2 regions of the Laceyella tengchongensis genome follow, and region 2 is predicted to be linked to the other one. Evidence: predicted binding sites of a transcription regulator. Region 2 holds the regulator's gene; the other holds the start of a gene.
The links. Region 2 encodes CtsR, which represses protease genes until heat stress. Its sites were predicted from a motif close to ATGGTCAATAAAGGTCAAACA; they were not measured.

Region 1: a site for CtsR is predicted at 2,136-2,156, ahead of clpP (ATP-dependent Clp endopeptidase proteolytic subunit ClpP). Genes of this name have one in related genera too.

The regions. Positions count from the first base shown of each region.
Region 1 covers NZ_FXTU01000008.1:51,321-55,751, reverse strand. Annotated here, with positions in the region: gene QQZ12_RS14410 (HNH endonuclease) at 1-870, shown strand, start outside; gene QQZ12_RS14405 (SMI1/KNR4 family protein) at 897-1,361, shown strand; partial or broken gene QQZ12_RS14400 (amino acid ABC transporter ATP-binding protein) at 1,555-1,650, shown strand; gene clpP (ATP-dependent Clp endopeptidase proteolytic subunit ClpP) at 2,182-2,829, shown strand; gene QQZ12_RS14390 (hypothetical protein) at 3,068-3,424, opposite strand; gene QQZ12_RS14385 (hypothetical protein) at 3,502-4,170, opposite strand.
Region 2 covers NZ_FXTU01000007.1:59,733-64,163, reverse strand. Annotated here, with positions in the region: gene QQZ12_RS13710 (sensor histidine kinase) at 1-109, opposite strand, end outside; gene QQZ12_RS13705 (HAD family hydrolase) at 885-1,550, shown strand; gene QQZ12_RS13700 (MgtC/SapB family protein) at 1,703-2,392, shown strand; gene QQZ12_RS13695 (CtsR family transcriptional regulator) at 2,594-3,064, shown strand; gene mcsA (protein-arginine kinase activator protein McsA) at 3,071-3,580, shown strand; gene mcsB (protein-arginine kinase McsB) at 3,592-4,431, shown strand, end outside.

The DNA of each region.
Region 1 (4,431 bases), on a different contig from region 2:
GATTCATGGAATAACTTAAAGGCCAGTGTCAACGAAATTATTGAGGATCCCTTTACGTTGATCTTCGATAAAGACATGTTCATGGAAGCATGGAATGGGAAGGACAAGAATGGTAAGTCTATTCCTCTTCCAAATCGGCTATGGAACATGGTCGAAAGCCTGCCGACACCTGTCAAACTGGTCAAAGTAGGACGGATAGCAAAAGATACGCTTGTTCCAGATAGTTGCCACTGTGCAATGCCAAATCCGAAGAAAGATAAAGATGATGACAATGATTCAAGGGAGTTTCAAACTAACCATCCTAAAAAGCCGTCTGATCTTAGAGCAGGAGTTCAAAACTTTAGTTATGAAATATATACAGATAGCAATGGAGTTAGAAGAATGCGCACCAGCGATGGAAGGGACTTTAAGTTAAGCTTTTCATACCCAAATGAAACCAAAACCAAGACAACCAAAGAAGGAAATACTTATACTGTTGAGTATGATAGCGAAGGTTTTCCAAAATTTGAACCTCATGCAAAGAAAGACAAAGATGGGAAACCTATAACAATCCAACTTCCGGCTGACGCCATTGTTGGTTCAAGTGGATCACAAACTAAGTTTGCGACCATTTTATTAAAAGAAAGATATATAAATAAGTATGGAGATAAATGGAAAGATCAATTAAGGTCTGAAGGATTTACAGACGGACAAATTGATTCTATCGATAAAGAATTAGGTTCCATAGGGCCAGTACGTGATAAAAAGAATAAACTTACATGGCATCATCATCAAGAAACAGGAAAAATGATTCTTATACCTTTTGATTTAAACAATGCCTTCAAACATACAGGTGGACACAAAGTTTGGGGAGCTCAAAGTGTAAATTAGCATTTTTAGAGAAAGGAATGGATTACATGGTTAATTGGGTGGAACGAAGAGAAAAACTCTCTGCTGAAAATTTTGCCGAGGTAGAGAAGATTCTTGGTGTGCGTTTGCCGCAAGACTATATTGACTGGTTTCAACAATATAACGCTATCGAGAATAGAAATGCTCATATTCTTATTGATGATGAGCCTTATCATTTTGATGAGTTTTATGATTTAGATGAAATTCCGGAAGAAGTGGAAGCTTGGTTTGAAGACGATGAAGAACTCAAGGAAACTAATCTTCTTGTCCCGTTTGGATTTGATTCTGCATTAAATCCCTATTGTTTTTATTATGGTCAAAAAAAAGAACATCCTATTATCATCTGGTTTTCATCTGATGAAGCAATATCAGAGCTTTTTAATGGAGCGGAATTAAATCTGGATTTGGTAAGATATGTAAGACCTACATTTACAGAGTTTATCAATGATCTATATGTGAGAACAGACTACTAACTCTTATAGCGCCTATATGGCGCTTTTTATTTTTCATCATCTAGTTCGGCACGGAAAGCTATGAAGTGGCTGCCTTTCCTCCAAACCAAAGCACGGTCCTCATCGTTGAATAGGTATGTCAAGGAGTCTTGGACAAAAAAATCTCTGTGCAGGCTTCTATATTCCTCTTCACTTCATAGAATTGAGCGTTGACGAAGGGCGCATCATTGAACAAGGCACACCAGAACAGATATTTGACGCGCCCCAAGAAGAACGAACCCAGCGCTTCGTAAGCCAGGTCTACAAATGAGAAAGCCTGTAAGCCATCTGCCGCACCATTGCAAATGGGTTACAGACTTTTTCCCTTTTACTCGCACCAAGGAGAGATAACGAGAAGAACACGCCACATTTCGGATGAGGCCGCTTTCACAAATCGTCCGCACAATCGAATAATGGTGTTCAAATATAATTTGTAACCAATGTGATAGAATATCTCAATGTATCCAACAAAAATTATATCATCAGGAGAGAATCATCAATGGCAAGTTGGATGAAAAAATTTGGTTTGGCCTGTGCGGCCTTATTATTGCTCATCCCGATCGGCGTGTCGATAGAATGGTATTTTATCTCGTTATTTTTGCCTTAATCATCCAATGATCTCCATAAAAAATACACTCAAAGATTCATTATTGAAAGAGCGGATGCTTTCCCTGCTGGGAGACAATCCGCTTTTTTTATGCGTGTGTAACCCACTCCTCTACCAGAGATGGCGCCATGTAAAATCTGGCCCTCTCTCATTTGACCTTTTTTGACCAATAGAGTATGATAAGGTTACACACCAATTTGCGAAAGAAAGGGGGAAGGGGGCTGTTCTGCTAAAACAGTCACCCAACAACAAATGAACCTAGTCCCTATTGTAGTAGAGCAATCCAATCGTGGTGAACGTTCATATGATATTTACTCCCGCTTGCTCAAAGACCGGATCATCCTCCTCGGTAGCCCTGTGACCGATGAAGTGGCTAACCTGATTGTGGCTCAATTGCTGTTTTTGGCTGCCGAAGACCCGGAAAAAGATATTTCCCTGTACATCAATTCGCCGGGTGGTTCGATTACAGCTGGGATGGCCATTTATGATACCATGCAGCTCATCCAACCTGACGTTTCCACCATCTGCGTCGGTATGGCAGCTTCCATGGGCGCTTTCTTGTTAGCTGCCGGTGCCAAAGGCAAGCGGTTCGCACTGCCCAACAGCGAAGTAATGATCCATCAACCGCTCGGCGGAGCAGAAGGACAGGCTTCGGATATTGAAATTCGCGCCAAACGCATCATCCGCATGCGTGACAATCTCAACCGCCAACTGGCCGAATTCACAGGCCAACCATTGGAGAAAATCGAGCGCGACACAGACCGTGACAACTTCATGAGCGCGCAAGAAGCGCTCGAATATGGATTGGTTGACAAAATCTTGACTTCTACCAACCAGCGGTAAAAAGTGCCTGTGGGGATTCTCCTCCCCCGGGCTTTTTTTCGTTTATGATAAAGTGGACACCAAAATGAAAGGGAGATGCCTGATGCAAAACCGTCACGACCGCGCTTTGTTCTGGGTATGCATGGTGATTGCCGCCATTATGGGCTTGTCCTTCCTCAGCAAGCTTTTCCACTGATTGATCCAATCAGCTCAAAAAAGCACCTGATTCCCGAGAGAGATCAGGTGTTGATTTTCTTTGTCACGGGGCTTGTATCCAATTTTCCGGGGCGATGACTTTCACATGGACAGGGGTGACCGGTGAACCCATGTTCACCTTGTGGTAAACCCGATTCGCCAATATTCGGTATTGTTCCGGACGCCATCCCTTCTCCGGCAAAACCATCAAGATCACTTTGCGTCCATCGTACTCCATGCGCACATCGCGAACGCCCGGCACGTTCATCGCGATTTGCTTGAATTTGCTTTCTTGGAAACTGACGTAGCTGTATGAGTGGCTATCTTTATCAAGTCCAGTGCGCTCCGTCGGCTTTTCAAACCGTTGGCATCCTGTCAGCACCAGCACAACCATGCACAAAAAGATCCAACCTTTCCTCATGTGCTCACCTCCAGCCTTAGTGTTTGACTTGGTGAGCCGTTTATGCAAAAAAAGTCGCAGCTTTGCGCCGCGACTTTCTACACCCGGTTGATTGGACCATAATCCTCTGGCAGTAGCATTTGTTCCGTTAGTACGAGCACCCAGATGAAAATGAATACGAACACCGCCGACAGCGCCGGTTGGCCGAGCAAAACTGCCCCGCCCCCTCCGATCATGACTAACAACAGTCCGATCAATAGCACGGGCCATCGCAGTTTGCGCCATACCAATATCCCCGATATGAGAAGCGGTACCAGCACCAATGCGCTTGCGCACGGAATTTGGGGTTGCACCGGCGCATAACGCAATAAGCCGTGTTCAACCACCGGCTCCATGTCAACCCACAAGATCTCCATAAAGATGCCCATCACCGTCACCACAAAGGTATATAAGTGATACAGCACCTGTACGAGCAGACTCTCTGTCCACTCCAGCCGCAAACGGCGCACAATATCTAACGCAACAAACACCAATGTTGGTGTGAGCAAGACATGGAACAAGGAACGAACCAAACTCAGGCCTTCCAACATATCACCTTTGCCAATCCAATTGCCGAGCGCCAAGATGGCGTTATCGTAGATCATCGCCAGTGTGATAAACATCAGCCAGTAGGTTCCCCAATAGGCCGACTCGCGAATAAAACGAAAACTCCAAATAAAAAGTGCAATATAGGCAACCGTAAGAATCGGATACAGAAAAACGTCCATAATTTCCTCCAATGGAACGTACATTCTCAAATTGTACTTTTTTCCTCTTCTGTTACTTCCATCTTATAAAAAAAGGCTCCCCCGTGACCGCGCCAATTGTGACATGATTGATACGGTTTGGGCATAGGCGTGTCTGTCTTTATCGGCCCAATCGGAAGAAAAGAGCCAATCATCGGCTCTTCAAGGCGCTACAGGCAAAGCAAAGCGGCCCATTGCTTCGTTGCTATCCGCTCATCCGCTTTGTCGGACGTCGCAACGGGC
Region 2 (4,431 bases):
CATCCATGGAGATGTACGGCAAGAGAAATTCGTGTCGCACGTATTCCCACACCCCAACCACGACGGTCGGGATGGTGAGAATCAACCATTTAATTTGTTTGTATCGCAACGTTACCACTCCGTTTTATAGCATGTTCATCTGTGGGAACAGGGTAGGGCGATGCTAGAGCGTGTCTGGAGAATCAAGTTGGTGGGGAAGAAGCGGCGGAAAAACCTTTTCTCGAGGAGCGCCGATGCACAAGTGAAGCGAAGGAGAAAATGGTTTTGGAGCCGCTGGCCTATTCATCAGATACGCCTACCGTTTTCCCAATCTGAAAAATAGCGTTCGGCATCATTTCTTAATCTATCATGACGTAGGCCTTGCAATCTGTAAACAAAAAGGGACGAAATGACCTGAAGGGTAAAGGTGGAGGAGTGAGGATAAGAAAATAAAAAACCATCGGCGGAAACTCGCCCATGGCATGTGGTTGTAATGGAGAAAACACACCTTTGTTCATGGAAGCCGCCCAGGGGGGAGTAGCCTGCAATGGGAACCGCATCGAAGCGTTCCCAAGCAAAGCTGTGCCAGTAAGCATGAGAAGAAGCTTATTTATGGAGGACGACTTCTTTCCCAAAGGGTGTTTCAGTATTTTAAATTTTATATTTTCGTCACAGTTTTGTCAATTGTATTTAGCGAAGGTGATAGGCTCGTAGCGGGCAGCTCAGTCGTTTTAAGGGATTCCTCCGTTGTGAAGCCGGTCTTTCATGTTTTAGTGGGAATTTGGCTATAAAATATAAACGTGCAGGGGTCATGCCTGAGTGGGCCTTTTTTATAGGGATGGTGTTTTGGTTGGCTTCCCATCACATTGGTCACAATTAATGCAAAAACGGAAAGAGGAGATAATATGAAAGCAATCATCTTTGACTTGGATGGTACCTTGTTCCAAACAGAAAAAGTGGGGGTGCCCGCCTTTCGGGAAACGTTTGTCCAGTTGCAGAAGCAAGGACTGTATGATGGGGAGATTCCCTCGGATGAGAAAATTCAATCGGTGTTTGGCATGACACATGAGGAGCTGTGGGAAACCTTGTTGCCTGAAGCGAGTAAAGAGGTTCGCCACACCGCTGATCAGTTGATGTTGGCCAAAGAGTTGGAGTTGTTTGATCAAGGAGTGGGCCAATGTTATCCAGGAGTGGAAGAAACGCTACCTCAGTTGATTGATCAAGGGTGGTCTTTATTCATCGCCAGCAACGGTGTGGGCCCATATGTGCGTGGCGCTTTAAGTTCTAAAGGATTAATTTCTTTATTTAAGGGAATTTATACAGCAGGAGACTATGAAACGGAAACCAAAGTGGACTTGGTTCGGATTTGTAAAGAAACTCATGGAATTACACAAGGGTACATGGTTGGGGACCGACAATCCGATGTGCGGGCAGGTTTGGAAAATGGCTTGGTTGTCATCGGTTGCCGATATACTGGCTTTCCGCAGTTCGGAGGGGAGGAAGAGTTGCAGGGGGCTGACATGATCCTGTCAACGTTTTCTGAACTTCCGTCGTTAGTCAACCGTTTATAAGATGCCTGGCTGGTTAATGACGTTGATTTACGTTTTCGTTATGAATTGAACAAGAACAGGCTAGGATAAACGGGGAAAGATGTTGCCAGCGGCCAAGTAGCCGTCTGGCGTCCGGCAGTTGAATCATCACAGCGAAGAGGAGAGAGGATGCCATGGGGCAATTGTGGGTGATTCCGTACTGGGACATCGCGTGGCGCCTGTTTATGGCTGGACTGTTGGGAGGGCTTGTCGGTTGGGAGCGGGAGCGGCACAATCATCCGGCGGGTTTTCGGACCCATATTTTGGTGAGTCTGGGGTCGGCGCTCATCATGTTGATTTCCATTTACGGGTTTACTGATTACATGGATGAAGAACAAGTGCGGTTTGACCCAGCGCGTTTAAGCGCGCAAGTGGTGAGTGGAATCGGGTTTTTGGGTGCAGGAACCATCTTGCGACATCGTGCCTCTGTTTCAGGGCTCACGACGGCGGCGTCTTTGTGGGTGGTCTCCGGCGTCGGCCTAGCGGTAGGGGCGGGATTTATGTTCGGGGCTGTGTTGACTACGGTTTTCGCCTTGGTCAGCTTGGAGTTATTGACTAGGATGGAAAAAATTTTGATCCGCAAACGTCATCTCTGTTTGCTTCATATCCATGTAAAGGATGAACAGGGGAAGTTGGGACAGCTCTTCACATTGATCTCCGAGAAGGGTGGGAGTGTACGCAAAGTGAATGTGGAAGAAGATGAGGAAATGCCGGGCATGCTGGAAATTGCTCTCACCGTCCGATTGCCCCAAAAGACAACTCTGACCGAGCTGATTGACGAGATCACCAATATTGAGGGAGTGAAGAGCGTGCGGGCAGACTGAGGGAGAGCGGTTAGTATGGGGAATCCGCTCCCCCGCCCACACAGTGCTGTAGAATTCCCCTCCTAAAAAGCGAAAAGGAGGTAATGAATATGATGTTTTTGGTCCAAAATAACCACAGAAGGGTATTGGCAATGTGGGCATTTTTATCTATAATTTAAGCATAAGGTCAAAGTTAGTCAAAGTCAGCAGGAGGTTGTCCGAATGAACAGTATTTCGGACATTATTGAACGGTATCTGAAGAAAATACTGAATGAGAGCGAGACAGGCGTCATCGAGGTAAAACGAAGCGAATTGGCTGATATTTTCCAATGCGTTCCGTCACAAATCAATTACGTCATCAGCACCCGCTTCACGGTGGAAAAAGGGTATATTGTGGAAAGTAAAAGGGGCGGAGGCGGTTATATACGCATTCAAAAGGTTCGTTTCCAAAATCGCCGTGAAGTGTTTGAAGAGATGCTCGATCAGATTGGTGAGGCCGTTCCGCAACTGACAGCGGAACACGTGATCATTCGGTTGGTTGAAGAGAAGTTAATGACTAAACGGGAAGCGGTGTTGATGCAACGCCTGATTTCCCGGGAAACGTTGCAATTGCCGATTCCGTTGCGCGACCAGATGCGGGCGCGGATGATGCGGATCCTTATCTCAACATTATTTACAAGCAAAGGAGAGTGACGGCCGATGCTCTGTCCCGAATGCGGAAAACGGCCGGCCACACTTCATTACACGAAGATAGTGAATGGGGAAAAAACGGAATTCCATCTGTGCGAAGTGTGTGCCCAAGAAAAAGGCGAAGTTATGCCTGGATTTGAACATGGATTTTCTTTCCATCAACTGTTGTCTGGGTTGCTCAATTTTAACTCCTCTCCTCAAGAAGCATATAAACCACAAACATTGCGATGCAATACCTGTGGGTTGACGTATAATCAGTTCAGCAAAATCGGCCGTTTCGGTTGTGGTGACTGTTACAAGACATTTCGAGAGCGGCTTGACCCCCTGTTGAGAAGGGTGCATGGGCATTCCACGCACCGTGGGAAAATCCCGGAGCGCGCGCAAGGGGAATTAAAGCTGAAAAAGGAATTGGAACAATTGAAAGCCGAGTTGGCGGCCAAGATTGAAACGGAAGAATTTGAAGAAGCCGCCCGCCTGCGCGACCAAATCCGTTCATTGCAAGAGCAATTGGAAAAATAGGGGTGATTCGCATGTCGCTTGAACATTTTATACAAAATGCGATCAGTGAATGGATGCGCGTCAAAGGACCGCAGTCGGATATTGTGTTCTCTAGCCGCGTGCGCATCGCCCGCAACTTGGACGGCTTGCCGTTTCCCCTGTTGAGCACCCAGTCGCAAGCCGAAGAAGTGGTGCGCAGAGTGGAAGAAGCCTGGAAGAATGATAAAGACCGGTTGGCAGTCCTCAAAGACGCGGAATTGATTCGCATGTCCGACCTCACTGATCTGGAAAAACGCGTGTTGGTCGAGAAGCATTTGATCAGCCCGATGCTGGCGGAGGAATCACGACACGGCGCGGTGTTGTTGAGCCAGGACGAGTCGGTGAGCATCATGATCAATGAAGAAGATCACATCCGGATTCAAGTGTTGTTCCCCGGCTTGCAGTTGGAGAAGGCTTGGGAACTGGCCAGCCAGATCGACAATTGGTTGGAGAAACACCTCACATACGCGTTTGAAGGTGGATACGGATATTTGACCAGCTGTCCGACCAATGTCGGCACGGGAATTCGGGCGTCAGTCATGGTTCATTTGCCGGCGTTGGCCATGACCCAACAGTTGAACCGGCTGATTCCAGCTATCACCCAGGTGGGTTTGGCCGTGCGGGGAATTTACGGCGAAGGCAGTGAAGCGTTGGGGCAGCTCTACCAAGTTTCCAACCAAGTCACCTTGGGACAATCGGAAGAAGAGATTTTGGATAACTTGCAAGGAGTTGTTCGACAGATGATCGAACATGAGCAAATAGCTAGACGGAGGCTTCAAGAGATGTCCCTGACCCAATTGGAAGACAGGGTGCACCGGTCTTACGGGATCTTG